DNA from 3 places in the Streptomyces sp. SAI-135 genome. Region 1 is predicted to be linked to each of the others. Evidence: riboswitches for the same ligand, from Rfam matches in the RefSeq annotation. Region 1 holds a riboswitch; each other region holds the start of a gene.
What was found. A riboswitch is a leader RNA that binds a small molecule or an ion and turns the genes downstream of it on or off. The one in region 1 is predicted to bind cyclic di-AMP.
Positions count from the first base shown of each region.

Region 2: another riboswitch for cyclic di-AMP. It lies ahead of M2163_RS24705 (M23 family metallopeptidase); the one in region 1 lies ahead of M2163_RS30005 (NlpC/P60 family protein).
Region 3: another riboswitch for cyclic di-AMP. It lies ahead of M2163_RS22240 (transglycosylase family protein); the one in region 1 lies ahead of M2163_RS30005 (NlpC/P60 family protein).

Region 1 covers NZ_JARXYP010000002.1:5,598,725-5,604,002, reverse strand. Annotated here, with positions in the region: gene pcrA (DNA helicase PcrA) at 1-1,509, opposite strand, end outside; cyclic di-AMP (ydaO/yuaA leader) riboswitch at 1,831-2,000, shown strand; gene M2163_RS30005 (NlpC/P60 family protein) at 2,009-3,154, shown strand; gene M2163_RS30000 (tellurite resistance/C4-dicarboxylate transporter family protein) at 3,278-4,261, shown strand; gene M2163_RS29995 (hypothetical protein) at 4,239-4,592, opposite strand; gene M2163_RS29990 (NlpC/P60 family protein) at 5,049-5,278, shown strand, end outside.
Region 2 covers NZ_JARXYP010000002.1:4,488,180-4,493,457, reverse strand. Annotated here, with positions in the region: gene M2163_RS24720 (MarR family transcriptional regulator) at 1-324, shown strand, start outside; gene ribA (GTP cyclohydrolase II) at 432-1,073, shown strand; tRNA gene M2163_RS24710 (tRNA-Met) at 1,262-1,335, shown strand; cyclic di-AMP (ydaO/yuaA leader) riboswitch at 2,009-2,166, shown strand; gene M2163_RS24705 (M23 family metallopeptidase) at 2,178-3,203, shown strand; gene M2163_RS24700 (aldo/keto reductase) at 3,381-4,325, shown strand; gene M2163_RS24695 (PrsW family intramembrane metalloprotease) at 4,338-5,278, opposite strand, start outside.
Region 3 covers NZ_JARXYP010000002.1:3,952,999-3,958,276, reverse strand. Annotated here, with positions in the region: gene M2163_RS22250 (cytochrome P450) at 515-1,804, shown strand; gene M2163_RS22245 (transglycosylase family protein) at 1,997-2,992, shown strand; cyclic di-AMP (ydaO/yuaA leader) riboswitch at 3,198-3,365, shown strand; gene M2163_RS22240 (transglycosylase family protein) at 3,370-4,053, shown strand; gene eno (phosphopyruvate hydratase) at 4,339-5,278, shown strand, end outside.

The DNA of each region.
Region 1 (5,278 bases):
CTCGGCACGGTCGCCGATGCCCCGCTTGGGGACGTTGAGGATCCGGCGCAGCGGCACGGAGTCCTCGGGGTTGGCGAGGACGCGCAGGTAGGCCAGGACGTCCCGGACCTCCTTGCGCTCGTAGAAGCGGACGCCGCCGACGACCTTGTAGGGCAGGCCGACGCGGATGAAGACCTCTTCGAAGACACGGGACTGCGCGTTGGTGCGGTAGAAGACGGCGACGTCTCCGGCCTTCGCCTCCCCCGCGTCCGTGAGGCGGTCTATCTCGTCGGCGACGAACTGCGCCTCGTCGTGCTCGGTGTCGGCGACGTAGCCGGTGATGCGCGCGCCCGCGCCCGCGTTGGTCCACAGGTTCTTGGGGCGGCGGGACTCGTTGCGCTCGATGACGGCGTTGGCGGCGGTGAGGATCGTCTGGGTGGAGCGGTAGTTCTGTTCCAGGAGGATCGTCGTCGCGTCGGGGTAGTCCTCCTCGAACTGGAGGATGTTGCGGATGGTCGCGCCGCGGAAGGCGTAGATCGACTGGTCGGCGTCACCGACGACACAGAGCTCGGCGGGCGGCAGGTCGTGCTCGCTCGGCGGTACGTCGACCGGGTGCTCCGAGGTGCCGACCAGCTCCCTGACCAGCGCGTACTGCGCGTGGTTGGTGTCCTGGTACTCGTCGACGAGGACATGCCGGAAGCGGCGGCGGTAGTGCTCGGAGACATCGGGGAACGCCCGGAGCAGATTGACCGTCGTCATGATCAGGTCGTCGAAGTCGAGGGCGTTCGCCTCGCGGAGGCGTGACTGGTACATGGCGTACGCCTGGGCGAGGGTCTTCTCGAAGCCGTCGCCGGCCTGGGCGGCGAAGTCCTCCTCGTCGATCAGCTCGTTCTTCAGGTTGCTGATCTTGGCGCTGAAGGACTTCGGCGGGTACCGCTTGGGGTCGAGGTCCAGGTCGCGGCAGACCAGGGCCATGAGCCGCTTGGAGTCGGCGGCGTCGTAGATCGAGAAGGACGAGGTGAACCCGAGCTTCTTCGACTCCCGGCGCAGGATCCGCACGCAGGCGCTGTGGAAGGTCATGACCCACATCGCGTTCGCGCGCGGGCCCACGAGCTGCTCGACGCGCTCCTTCATCTCGCCCGCGGCCTTGTTGGTGAAGGTGATCGCGAGGATCTGGCCGGGGTGGACCTGGCGCTCGCCGAGCAGGTGGGCGATGCGGTGGGTGAGCACCCGGGTCTTGCCGGAGCCGGCGCCGGCCACGATGAGCAGCGGGGTGCCGGAGTGCACGACGGCCGCGCGCTGGTTCTCGTTCAGCCCCTCCAGGAGCGCGGCCGGGTCCACCACGGGGCGCGGGGCGCCGTCGCGGTAGTAGGCGTCACGGTCCGGGGGCACGTCGAACTTCCCACCGAACAGGTCGTCCGGAACCTGCTCCGGTCCGTGCTCGTCCTCGGGCGGCGGCGGGGGCTCCTCCCCGTGCCCGCGAGGGGGCTGGAGGTCCGCCAGGAAGCTGTCGTCAAAGAGGCTGCTCATCGCTCTCCGAGTCTAGGGTGCCCCACTGACAGACCGCGCCGCCCCGGGAACATCCGCCCGTATCGGCAGCCGATGATCTTCCGCAGCGGGTGAGGATCCGGTGACGGACACAGCCGCGTCCGCCTCTCCCCGGCCCGGAGAGGGCCGAATCCGTCCAAGCCACGGCAGATCCTTTCGGATCACCCCACGCCGAGCCCCGGCCGGGACGAAGGTCACGAAAATGTATCGGGCATATCGAACATCAACCTTCACAGGGGCCACACCGGTTGGCTACCGTTCCGGGCAGGCCGTACGACCCCCTCCGGCGAACCTCGCCGGGCCGCACGGCCTCCGCCGAGTCCGCAGCGCCGCCGCGCGCCCGGAGCCGGGGACCCACCGAACCTGGGGTGAATCGGCCGCCTCCCGCGCAGGGGAGAGCCGTAGGGCAAACCTTCCGAAGCACCGCGCCCGAACCCGACAGCTAACCCGGTAGGCGGAGCACGGGAAGGAGTCGCCTCCCTTGGCGTCGCACCGCAAGTCGCGTCCCGTCGGTACGCGCGTCGCAGGCATACGGACCCCGGCCCTCGCGACGGCCGCCCTCACCTCCGTGGCCCTGCTCTCCCAGTCGGCGAACGCCGCACCGGCCGACGACCGGCCGAGTCTCGAAGAGGTCGAGAAGAAGGTCGACGCCCTCTACCGCCAGGCCGAGTCCGCGACCGACAACTACAACGCGGCCAAGGAGAAGACGGCAAAGCAGCGCAAGCAGGTCGACACGCTCCTCGAGGACGTCGCCCAGCGCACCCAGAAGCTCAACGAGGCCCGGGAGGAACTCGGTTCCTTCGCCGCGGCCCAGTACCGCACCGGCGCCGCCGCACCCGACACGGCGACCTTCCTGCTCGCCGACACCCCGCAGGACTACTTCGACCAGACGCAGCTGATGGGCCGCTTGACGAACCGTCAGAAGGGCGCGGTCGACGACTACGTCTCCGAGCAGTCCGCGACGATGAAGAAGCGCCAGGAGGCCTCCCAGAGCCTTCAGACGCTCACCGAGACGCAGAGCGACCTGAAGACGGCCAAGGCGACCGTCCAGAAGAAGCTCGCCGACGCGCGCGCACTGCTGTCGGAGCTGACCGCCCAGGAGAAGGCGCGTCTGGCGGCGATCGAGAAGCAGAAGCAGGAGGAGGCGGCCCGCAGGGCGGCGGAGCTGGCGCAGCAGCAGGCGGCGGCGGAGAAGGCCGCACAGCAGGCCGCGCAGGAGACCGCCGCCCCGCAGGAGAGCACGCCGACGGCGACCGACTCCTCGTACGCCACCAAGGCCGCCAAGGCCCTCGCCTTCGCCCGCGCGCAGATCGGCAAGCCGTACGTCTGGGGCGCCACCGGCCCCGACTCCTACGACTGCTCAGGGCTCACCCAGGCCGCCTGGAAGGCCGCCGGCGTCGACCTCCCGCGCGTCACCTACGACCAGGTCAACGCCGGCACCACGGTCTCCCTGTCCGACGCCCAGCCCGGTGACCTGGTCTTCTTCTACGACGACATCAGCCATGTCGGCCTCTACATCGGCAACGGCATGATGATCCACGCCCCCAAGCCGGGCGCGTACGTCCGCGAGGAGTCGATCTACTACGACGGCGAGTCGGCGATCCACAGCGTGGTGCGCCCCGCCTGAGTCCCCGCCCCCGGCCCTTCGGGCGCCGGGGGCCGTTCTCCGGAGCCCGCACTCGCGTGCATTTCGCCACGCGCGCGTGCGCGCCCAGCTCGCCCCGCGCGGAGAGGTTCCTAGCATCGGCACATGTCCGGTACCTCCCCGCACTCCCCCCTGCGCCTCTGGTGGACGCAGCGCCCGCCCGCGGCCGGGGCCGCCGTCATGGCGACCGGCATCATCTCGGTCGGGCTCCATCTCAGCGGTCACGAGACGCTGTCCCGGGTCACCCTGGTGCTCGCTTGCGCGGCCTGGCTCGGGCTGGCCGCCGAGTTCGTCTCACGACTGCTGCGGGAGCGCGCGCGATGGGTCGCCGACGCCGGGACACCGGGCGCCCTGACGGCCGTGGCCGCGACCACCGTCCTCGGTACCGGTCTGTCCGTGCTGGGCCGGCAGACCCTCGCCGAGGCCCTGCTGGCGCTGTCCGCGCTGCTGTGGCCGCCGCTGATCGTGCTCGTCGTGGGGCACTGGAAGCGGCGGATGCCCGGCGGGGTGTTCCTCTGCTGCGTGGCCACCCAGGGCCTCGCGGTCCTCGGCGCCACGCTCGCCGCGGCGGAGTCGGCGGCCTGGCTCGCGCACACGGCCCTCGTGCTGTTCTGGCTCGGCCTGGTCCTGTACGGCGTCGCGCTGTTCCACTTCGACCTGCGCCAGGTGCTCCGGGGGCCGGGCGACCAGTGGATCGCGGGCGGCGCGCTCGCCATCTCCGCGCTGGCCGGCTCGAAGCTCATCGCCGCCGACAGCGCACGCCTGTACCTGTGGAACGACGACGACCTCGGCGTCCTGCGCGCGGTGACCGTCGCCCTGCTGGTGCTCGACCTGGCCTGGTACGCCGTCCTGCTGGCGGCCGAGTGCGTACGGCCCCGCCTTCGCTACGACGTGCGCCGCTGGGCCACCGTGTTCCCCATGGGGATGACGGCGGCCGCGACCCTGTCCGTCGCCGCCGCCGTGGACATCCCGTGGCTGAGGACACCCGGCGAGGTACTGCTGTGGATCTCCGTGGCGGCCTGGCTGGCCGTCGCGGCGGGCGCGGTCGACTCCGCCCGTGCCGCCCTCAGGTCCACAGCACCGCGATGAAGACGTTGGCCGTGGTCAGCGCGCCGACCAGGCCGAACAGGCTCTTGTCCACCTTCTCGTCGTCCCGCTTCACGTAGACGAGTGCGAGGATCACGATCAGCAGCGCCAGCTTGACGCCGATCTTGATGTTGTTGACGTGCTGGTCGTCGGCCTGGTTGAGGCCGACCAGGATCATTCCGGTGACCAGCATCGTCGCGGCGCCGTGCAGCATCGCGGGCACGAACCGGGCGGTGCCCCGGCCCATCGCCTTCATCTGGGTGAGGAAGCCGCCGAGCAGCGAGGCGATGCCGATGATGTGCAGGCCGACGAAGAGATGGATGAGTACGTCCATGAGGCCGGAGCTTATGCAGCGGCCGCGGGGAGGTCCGCACCGGCCCCGGGAGTAGATCTTGCATATATGCGGCCCATAGCACTCCGCACCCGCCGCGCGTCCCGGAATCCCGACTTCGGTCAGCGCACCGCGCGAAGTCGACGGCGTCACCCCGGCAGCGCGGTCACCTTCGGTCACCCACCGGTCCCCTGGCGGCACTTCCGCACAACGCGTTACCTCCCGGACACGGTCAGGTTTAGCGTCCTCCACCAGGTGACCGGCTCCCCACCGCCGCCCGGGCCAGGGGCGGCAGTCGGCCACCACCGCCGAGAAGGTCCGGCGGCGGCCCGCTCCCCCTGTGCAGGCCGTCGCCGGACGCGCACACCGCCCCGGGCGGTCGTACGGCCGCTCCCCCCTGGCGTTCGTACGTCCCTGAGCCCCGGGGCGGGCGATCGTACGAAAGGACGTGCAGTCCACGTGGCAGCGCACCGCAAGCCCCGCAGGCGCTCGGCCGGCGGCCATACGGTCCGTACGGCAGCGACGATCGCCCTCGCGGGGGCCGCGACCGCGACGGGCTTCGACGGGATCGGACACGCCGAGCCGCAGCTCACACCGGAACAGGTCAAGGCGAAGGTGGACCGGCTGTACCAGGAGGCCGAGGAGGCCACCGAGAAGTACAACGGCGCGAAGGAGAGGGCGGACGCGGC
Region 2 (5,278 bases), 1.1 Mb from region 1:
ATCACCCGGCCCCGGCTGACGTACGCCGTCGCGCGGCTGGAGAAGGACGGGCTGGTGCGGCGGGAGAGCTGCCAGTGGGACAAGCGGGGCAGCATCGCGGTCCTGACGGACGAGGGCATGGCGGTGCTGGAGCGGGCGGCGCCGGGACATGTGGAGACGGTCCGCGCCGCGCTCTTCGACCGGCTCACACCGGAGCAGGTGGGGCAGTTGGAGGAGATCTTCACCAGCGTCACCGCGGGCCTCCAGGGGGAGGGCGGGCCCGTCGAGGAGGTGCCGTGGCGGCGGCGGTCGTCCCCGTCCTGTTCCGGTGAGGGCCGGGCGTGACGAGCGCCATAAAACCGTTGCTTCAAATTTAAAGCATGGGGTAGGGTCTCGATCAGTAGAACTGCTTCAAATCTGAAGCAGGTATGCCTACGGACCGGAGTACCCGCATGACCGACCTGCCCGCCGCCACCCAGCGCTCCCGCGTCCGCGTCCCGCTGCGCTTCGGGGACGGTTACCGCGTAGACGCCGAGCTCGTCACCTTCCACGGCCTGACCGACGGACGGGAGCACCTCGCCGTCGTCCTCGGCGACCCCGCCCCCGGCACCGTCCCGCTCGTGCGGTTGCACTCCGAGTGCCTCACCGGCGATGTCCTCGGCTCCGCCCGCTGCGACTGCGGACCCCAGCTCCGTGAGGCGGTCGAGCGCATCGCCGAGCGCGGCGGCGTCCTGCTCTACCTCCGCCAGGAGGGCCGCGGCATCGGCCTCTACAACAAGCTCGACGCCTACGCCCTCCAGGACCAGGGCCTCGACACCTATGCCGCCAACACCGCGCTGGGCCTGCCCGAGGACGCCCGGGACTACACCGCGGCCGCGCAGATGCTGACCGCGCTCGGGATCGGCGAGATCGACCTGCTCTCCAACAACCCCGACAAGGCGGGCCAGTTGAGGGACCTGGGGATCGGCGTCCACGACCGTGTCCCCACCGGGGTGTTCACCACCGCCCACAACGTCCGCTACCTGCGCGCGAAGGTCCTCCAGACCCAGCACACGCTGCCGCTGGGCGAGTTGACCGAACTCGGCGTCGGCTGAGCGTCACCGGGGCGCGTGCGCCGGACAGGCCAGGCGTGCACGCGCAGAAACACGTCGCCGCGGCCACGGTGGCCTCCGCCGCACGCTGCACGGGCTTGCGCATACCGCTCTCGCCGGACGGGGCGGCCTCCCCGGAACAACCCTGGCGCGAAGCACCCGGCGGATGACGTATGCTGGTCACACAACGACGCGGGGTGGAGCAGCTCGGTAGCTCGCTGGGCTCATAACCCAGAGGTCGCAGGTTCAAATCCTGTCCCCGCTACTCAAGGCTCAGGGCCGGAATCCAGTTCACTGGACTCCGGCCCTGAGTGTTTCCCCCGGTCGGATCACCCGGTCCGCCCCACGGACGGCAGCCGGGCGAACCTGGAAGCGTGGAGCAGGAGGACCGGTCGCGCACCCGCGCGCCTTCGTCCGCATGCTCCCGGCACTGCTGCTCGTGGCCGGGGCACTCCGGGAGGCCGCCGAGCAGGGGCCACGCAGCGGCAGCGTGGCCCCGGCCAAGAAGACGTGCTCCTCGGCCCGGTCGGGCCAGGCGCCGAGGGTGCCCGCGCCGAGGCGGCAGGGCGCAACTGCGGACGGGCAGCGCGCACACCGTGCCGTCGCCGTGCAGCGGCAGGGGCGGCGGGTGGCCGCGGTTGGCGCGGGGCGGGCGCGTTCCGGGGGTTCCTTACTGACGGCATGGCGTTGCTCGCCGTAGGGCGGTGTTTGTGACGAAGGGTGAGCGGGTGAGCGCCCTCCGCACTGCGACTGTCACACCGTCAACATCTGTGTGGTTACTGAAAGAAGGTCAACTCGCCCGTTTTTAGCCGTTCATGGGCCGTAAGTCCAGCGGGATTTCGTTAATGATCAAGCGGAACAGCTTGGAATCGGGCCCCCGGGTCTATTAACGTTCGATAACGCAGCGCGGTCGTCCCAGCCGTCACAAGAGACGGCTCCGTGCTCACGCGCCGAATTCCGCAAGGGAACCGGGGAACCACCACCTTGGGGTGAATCGCTCGTAGTCCGCCGTGGCAGCACGGTGGGTATACGCGCGTAGGAGACCTTCCTGCTCCGAACCCGTCAGCTAACCCGGTAGGCGAGAAGGAAGGAAAGGAGCGCGCCCACGTGGCGTCCAACCCGCCTGCCCCCGAGGCGCCGTACGTACCCAGCGACACCCTTGTGTACGGCGGTTACCGCGCCGACGACGAGGCCCCGCTCGGTGAGTGGAACCCGACCGCGGACTCCCTCGCTCCCGTACGCGGCCGGCATCGCGTCGCCAAGCAGCGCGGCGGGGGATTCGCCCGCAGCTCCACCGTCCTGGGCGTAGGCGTCATAGCCGCGGTCAGCGCGGGCGGGATGGCCAGCGCCAACACCGGCAAGCCGCCGGTCTCCATCTCCATGCCGGACCTGCCCAACGTGGGCTCGCTCATCTCGGACGACGCCGACACCGCCGCGGACGACACGAGCGCCTTCAGCAGCGTCGGCGCCACCACCGCCGACACCGCCGAGGGCACCTCGGACGCCGGTGAGGCCCTGCGCTCGCGCATCCTGGCCCAGGCCGAAGTGCAGCAGGACCAGCTCGACACCAAGGCCGCCCAGGCCGTCGCGGACGCCGCCCAGAAGGAGGCCGACGCGGCCGCCGCCAAGGCGGAGAAGGAAGCTCAGGAGAAGGCCGCCGCCGCGAAGAAGGCGGCGGAGGAAGAGGCCGCGAAGAAGGCCGAGGCCGAGCGCCTGGCCGAGCTCGCCAAGCAGTACACGCTGCCGACCTCGTCGTACACCATCACCTCGACCTTCGGTCAGGCCGGCTCGCTGTGGTCCTCCGGCTACCACACCGGCCTCGACTTCGCCGCCCCCACGGGCACGCTCATCAAGGCGGTCCACAGCGGCACCATCACGGAGGCCGGCTGGGCCGGTTCCTACGGGTACCGCACCATCCTCACCCTCGACGACGGCACCGAGCTGTGGTTCTGCCACCAGTCCTCGATCAGCGTCAGCGTCGGCCAGAAGGTCGCCACCGGTGACGTCATCGGCCGCGTCGGCGCCACCGGCAACGTGACCGGCGCGCACCTGCACCTGGAGGTCCACCCGGGCGGCTCTGCCGACGGGATCGACCCGATGGCGTGGCTGCGCGGCAAGGGTCTCAACCCCTGAGGCCCCCGGCCCCGCCCGTACCTGAGATCACCCGGCCCCGCCCGTACCTGAAGTCACCCGCGAACTCCGGCAGCCCTGACGACGTCCCCCCGACGTCAGGGCTGCCGGTGCGCCGGAGGGACTGCTTCCGCTTGTTTACGAGGACTTTGCGGCCGTTCAGGAAGACCGGCGTCCGGCATGACTTCTCTTCGCAAGCTCGGCTCCTCGGACCTCGAGGTCTTCCCGCTCTCCCTCGGCGGCAACGTCTTCGGCTGGACCGCCGACGAGGCCACCTCGTTCGCCGTCCTCGACGCGTACACCGCGGCCGGCGGCAACTTCCTCGACACCGCTGACTCGTACTCGGCCTGGGTGGACGGCAACTCCGGCGGCGAGTCCGAGACGATCATCGGCAAGTGGCTGGCGGCCCGTGGCAACCGTGACGACGTCGTCATCGCGACGAAGGTCAGCCAGCACCCCGACTTCCCGGGCCTGACCGCCGCGAACATCAAGGCGGCGGCGGACGCTTCGCTGCGGCGCCTGGGCACCGACCGCATCGACCTCTACTACACCCACTTCGACAAGCCGGAGATCCCCGTCGAGGAGATCATCGGCGCGCTGGACGAGCTGGTGAAGGCGGGCAAGGTGCGGGCGATCGGCGCCTCCAACATCTCCGCCGCACGCCTCGCGGAGTCCCTCGACTTCTCCGACCGCGAGGGCCTCGCGCGCTATGCCGCCCTCCAGCCCCACTACAACCTGGTCTCGCGCGACACGTACGAGGGTGAGCTCCAGGCCGTCGCCTCCCGGCAGGGCCTCGCCGCCGTCCCGTACTACGCCCTCGCCTCCGGGTTCCTCACCGGCAAGTACCGCGCCGGTACGACGGTGGAGAGCGCGCGACGGGCGGGTGCCGGCAAGCACCTGGAGACCGAGCGCGGTCGCAAGGTGCTCGCGGCGCTCGACGACATCGCCGAGTCCCACACCGTCCCGGTCGCCACGGTCGCCCTCGCCTGGCTCGCCGCCCAGCCGACGGTCGCGGCCCCGATCGCGTCCGCCCGCACGGTGGAGCAGCTACCGGCGCTGTTGAGGGTGGCGGAGCTGACCCTGACGGAGGAGGAGCTGGGGCGCCTGACGGAGGCGTCGGCGTAAGGGGGACGGGCCCTAGGTCCGATAGGGGTTGTACGCGGGGTACGGCACCGTGGGCTGTGCCTGGACCGGATGGACCGGATGGACCGGGCTGACCGTCGGGAACGGGTGGGCGGGACGGTCCGGCTGGGGCGGATGTCCGTACACCCCGTGCACCCCGTACACCGGCCAGGGCGGCGCGGCCACCGGTGCCGTCGTCCGGGCCGCGTGGTCCAGCGCGGGACGCGCCACGTCCCGCCGCCGCCACAGCTCGTGCAGCAGCTCCCGCTCCCGTACGACGAAGTCGGCGTTCGCCCGTCCGAGCCGCCCCCGACGCCGCAGGAACGCCAGCGACGTCGCGTACGCCTCGTACTGCGAGACCGCCCGTGCCGCGGGCCGCCCGCCGAACTGCCGCCGCGCGTAGTCGCGCGCCACCCGCCGCGCCCGCATCGAGCCCAGCACGTACGGCTCGCTCGGCGTCAGCCACCCGGCCACGGCGTACGCGGGCAGCTCCTCGCGCACGGTCCTCAGCTCCCGCTGCCGCGTCCAGATGACCAGCCAGGTCAGCAGCGCGAACGCCGGCACCATGAACATCGCGTACACCGCGAAGAACCCGTACTCCCCGAACGTCGACGAGCCGTTCCACATCGCGTGCATGCCCATCGCGAGCAGCAGCCCGCAGAGCGGGACGAGGACCCGTCGGATGTGCTGGCGTTCCGCCGACAGCGCGGAGATGCCGAAGCCGATGCCGGTGAGGACGGTGAACAGGGGGTGCGCGAACGGCGACATCACCACGCGCACGAAGAAGGTCGCGGCGGTGACGGAGGCGATGCCCCGGTCGCCGGTGAGCTGGTCGGTGCCGAAGGCGGTGCCGAGGTAGAGGATGTTCTCGGTGAAGGCGAAGCCGGTGGCGGTGACCCCCGCTATCACCACGCCGTCGACGATCCCGGTGAAGTCCCGTCTGCGGAACAGGAAGA
Region 3 (5,278 bases), 1.6 Mb from region 1:
GCTCCCTCGTCACCTGCTCCCTCGACCGCAGCCGGCCCCCGTCGGCCCTGTCCACCCGCGCACCGTCACCGGCCCCTAGCCACCTACCCACCGCCACCGGCCCTTTGGCGCCCACACACCGCCACCCCATCCATCCGCACCCCATCCCCATCCCCCGGAAGACACGCTGGTCCCTGCCACCCAGCACCGTCACCGACCCATTGGCGCCACACACCGCCACCGCATCCGTCCGCTCCCCATCCCCCGGCAGGCAGCCGGCCCCGCCACCGCATCCGTCCGCTCCCCATCCCCCGGCAGGCAGCCGGCCCCGCCACCGCATCCGTCCGCTCCCCATCCCCCGGCAGGCAGCCGGCCCGCCACCGCATCCGTCCGCTCCCCATCCCCCGGCAGGGAGCCGGCCCGCCCGGCCCACCACGACAGCCCCGCCGCCGGTACCCCCAGCACATGAACGACCCGTCACCGGAAGGCCGCCGCCATGCCCGGATACCGTCAAGGAGTGACCGACCAGCCCTCCATGCCCCCCGGCCCCGCCGCCCCCGCCGCTCCCGCCCCCGCGGATTCCGCGCCCGCCCTTTTCACCTGGGAGTTCGCCACCAACCCCTACCCCGCCTACGCCTGGCTCCGTGAGCACGCGCCCGTGCACCGGACCCGGTTGCCCAGTGGCGTGGAGGCATGGCTGGTCACCCGTTACGCCGATGCGAAGCAGGCCCTCGCCGACCAGCGGCTCAGCAAGAACCCCGCGCACCACGACGAGCCCGCGCACGCCAAGGGGAAGACCGGTATCCCGGGGGAGCGCAAGGCGGAGCTGATGACGCATCTGCTGAACATCGACCCGCCGGACCACACCAGGCTCCGACGGCTGGTCAGCAAGGCGTTCACGCCGAGGCGGGTCGCCGAGTTCGCGCCCCGGGTGCAGGAGCTGACGGACCGTCTCATCGACGGGTTCGCGGCGACCGGCAGCGCCGACCTCATCCACGAGTTCGCGTTCCCGCTCCCCATCTACGCGATCTGCGACCTGCTCGGCGTCCCCCGGGAGGACCAGGACGACTTCCGGGACTGGGCGGGCATGATGATCCGGCACGGAGGGGGCCCCCGGGGCGGGGTGGCCCGGTCGGTGAAGAAGATGCGCGGCTATCTCGCCGAGCTCATCCACCGCAAGCGGGAGGCGCTGCCCGACGAGGCCAGCCCCGGTGAGGACCTCATCTCCGGACTCATCCGCGCCTCCGACCACGGTGAGCACCTCACCGAGAACGAGGCCGCGGCCATGGCGTTCATCCTCCTCTTCGCAGGCTTCGAGACCACGGTCAACCTGATCGGCAACGGCATGTACGCCCTCCTCACCCACCCCGAGCAGCGGAACCGGCTGACAAAGTCGCTGGCCCGGCAGGAACGGGGTCTCCTGGAGACCGGAGTGGAGGAACTGCTCAGGTACGACGGCCCGGTCGAACTGGCCACCTGGCGGTTCGCCACCGAACCCCTGCGGATCGGCGGGCAGGACGTCGCCACCGGGGACCCGGTGCTCGTCGTGCTGGCGGCCGCGGACCGGGACCCGGAGCGGTTCACCGACCCGGATGTGCTCGATCTGTCCCGCCGTGACAATCAGCACCTCGGTTACGGCCACGGCATCCACTACTGCCTCGGTGCCCCGCTCGCCCGACTGGAAGGACAGACGGCGCTCGCCACGCTTCTCACCCGTCTCCCGGACCTACAACTCGCGGTGGATTCGGCCGATTTGCGCTGGCGTGGCGGACTCATCATGCGTGGACTGCGTACTTTGCCCGTGGAGTTCACGCCCGTCCGGTAATCGACCGAGGGGTCCGGCCTATCCCGGCACGGAGCCGGCTAAACCTGACACGCCCTCAACCTTGTGATCTTCACGTGATCTACGCGGCATTAACTTGTGACAAGTGATCGAATCCCTATACGTTCACGGACCAGCGCGGTGCCCCGCACCACGTGCCGCGCGGGTACTTGCTGTCTCGGGAAAGGTCCCCCCATGCTCTCCGGGAACGGTCGTCACCGTCGCCCCCGTCAGGCCCCGGCTCTCCTCGTGGCGGCCGGTGTGACGGGCTCCGCCATCGCGATCCCCCTGCTCGGGGCGACCGGAGCGAGCGCCGCCACCGGCACCACCTGGGACCGGGTCGCGGAGTGCGAGAGCGGTGGCTCCTGGAGCGAGAACGAGGGCAACGGCTACTACGGCGGCCTCCAGATGTCCCAGGAGAACTGGGAGAAGTACGGCGGCCTCGAATACGCCGAGACCGCGGACCTCGCCAGCCGCAACCAGCAGATAGCCGTGGCCGAGAAGCTCCTCGCGGACCAGGGCATCGCCGCCTGGCCGACCTGCGGTCTGCTCAACGGGCTCAGCAAGGACGCGAGCTCGGCCGACGTCGACACGGGCGTGGGGAGCGGTACCCCCTCGGCCTCGGCGTCCGGCTCGTCCGACTCGTCCAGTTCATCTGGTTCCTCCGGTTCCTCCGGTTCCTCCAAGTCGTCGGACACCGAGGAGTCCTCCGGCCTCCTCGACGCGCTGGACGGCTCGTCCGCCTCGCCGTCACCGTCGGCCACTCCCTCCGGCGACGGCGGTTCGGCCGAGTCGGACAAAAAGAACTCTTCGGAATCCAAGGACTCCGCGACGGAAGACGCTCGGTCGTCCGACGGCTCCCCCGTGGTGAGCCCGGAAGAGGACGAAGCGGACAAGTCGTGGCAGGTGGGCAGTTCTTCGGCCCTCGTGGACGTCGGTGCTCTCGGTTCCGGCAAGCACCGCGGCGACAGTGCCGAGGAGAATGCGACGAAGAGCACGGCCTCCTCCTCGACCGGCCGGCACGCCGCCGCCACTTACACCGTCCAGGCGGGCGACTCGCTCGCCTCCATCGCCGACTCCCTTGGCCTCGACGGCGGATGGCGCGCCCTCTACGCCGAGAACAAGGACCGCATCGGGGCCGACCCGAGCAACATCGTCGCCGGTCAGACGCTCGACACAGGGGCTGAATAGGGTCGAAAAGACCTGAAAAACAGCGGGAGTTCACGTCATACTTCGCACTGAATGTCCACTTTGGTGAAAGTGTGGGATGAGTCTCAGAAGCCCTGATCGTCTTTGAAATTCCGCCGAGCGCGTGTCTACGGTCGTGACCGCTCGGCAACCCGAGCCCCGTCTGCCGCAACGCCGAATCCTGCCAGCGGCCGTACGGGAACAGTCGTCGCGTCAAGCGCCGTAGGCAGGAGCGGGGGACCCAAGGTAAGCGCCGGGCCCAGCAGTTCACGCTGGACCGGCTTGGGGTGAAGCCGCGCACCGCAGGGTGTGCGACCGGGCAACTCAACCGGCCCGAACCCGACAGCTCACCTCGCAGGCGTCGGTGAGGGGATCGATCCATGCTGTTTTCCGGCAAGGGCAAGCACCGTCGTCCGTCCAAGGCCACCCGCGCCGCCGCGCTCGCCGGCGTCACCGGTGTCGCCATCGCCGCCCCGCTGATGGCGGCCGGCAACGCCTCCGCCGCCACCGCCTCCGAGTGGGACGCCGTCGCCCAGTGCGAGTCCGGCGGGAACTGGTCCATCAACACCGGCAACGGCTACTACGGCGGCCTGCAGTTCTCGGCCTCCACCTGGGCCGCGTACGGCGGCACGCAGTACGCCGCGCAGGCCAACCAGGCCAGCAAGGCCCAGCAGATCGCCGTCGCCGAGAAGGTCCTCGCCTCCCAGGGCAAGGGCGCCTGGCCGGTCTGCGGAGTGGGCCTGTCCAGCGCCGCCTACAACGGCGGCAGCGGCTCGTCCTCCGCCGGCTCCTCGAACTCGGGCACCAGCACCCGTTCGACCGACGAGCAGAGCGCCTCCCGCTCCTCCGAGCGCCCGGCCGCCAAGAAGACCGTCACCACCCCGACCGGCAAGAAGGTCAAGAAGGGCGACGGCGAGTACAAGGTCGTCAAGGGTGACACCCTCAGCTCGATCGCCGAGAAGCACAAGGTCAAGGGCGGCTGGCAGAAGCTGTTCAAGCTGAACAAGGACATCATCGACGATGCCGACTTCATCTTCCCGGGCCAGCAGCTGCACCTGAAGTAGGCCCCAGCTGAACCACAGGGCCCTCACAGCCGTGTCCTCCAGGATGAGGGCCTCGTGAGGGTCACCCCCCGTCCCCACGGGCTCCCCGCTCCGGTGCGTGTTCCCCCGTACGCACCGGGGCGGGGCTTTTTGTGTGTGCTCGCGTGGGCCGCTCTGTTCACGGGCCTCTTTTGTTCAGTTCAGAAACAATTTACTCTCGGTTTCGTCCACAGGTCGGTCCACACGGTGGCCGATGCCCCGGAGCCGGTTAGGCTCTAGTCGCAAGGCTCACCATCCAAGAAGGAGATGCTCGTGCCGTCCATCGACGTCGTCGTAGCCAGGGAAATCCTCGACTCGCGAGGCAACCCCACCGTCGAGGTCGAGGTCGGCCTCGACGACGGCAGCACCGGTCGTGCCGCCGTCCCGTCCGGCGCCTCCACCGGTGCCTTCGAGGCCATCGAGCTGCGTGACGGTGACCCGAACCGCTACCAGGGCAAGGGTGTCGAGAAGGCCGTCCTCGCCGTCATCGAGCAGATCGGCCCGGAGCTCGTCGGCTACGACGCCACCGAGCAGCGCCTGATCGACCAGGCGATGTTCGACCTGGACGCCACCGACAACAAGGGCTCGCTCGGCGCCAACGCCATCCTCGGCGTCTCGCTCGCCGTCGCCCACGCCGCCTCCGAGGCCAGCGACCTCCCGCTCTTCCGCTACCTGGGCGGCCCGAACGCGCACCTGCTGCCGGTGCCGATGATGAACATCCTGAACGGCGGCTCGCACGCCGACTCCAACGTGGACATCCAGGAGTTCATGATCGCCCCGATCGGCGCGGAGTCCTTCTCCGAGGCGCTGCGCTGGGGCACCGAGGTCTACCACACCCTCAAGAAGGTCCTGAAGAGCAAGGGCCTGTCCACCGGCCTCGGCGACGAGGGCGGCTTCGCCCCGAACCTCGAGTCCAACCGCGCCGCCCTGGACCTCATCCTCGAAGCGATCAAGGAAGCCGGTTACATCCCCGGCGAGCAGGTCGCCCTCGCCCTCGACGTCGCCGCCTCCGAGTTCTACAAGGACGGCAAGTACCAGTTCGAGGGCAAGGACCGCTCCGCCGCCGAGATGACGGAGTACTACGAGGAGCTCGTGGCGGCCTACCCGCTCGTCTCCATCGAGGACCCGCTGTTCGAGGACGACTGGGCCGGCTGGAAGGTCCTCACCGACAAGCTGGGCGACAAGGTCCAGATCGTCGGCGACGACC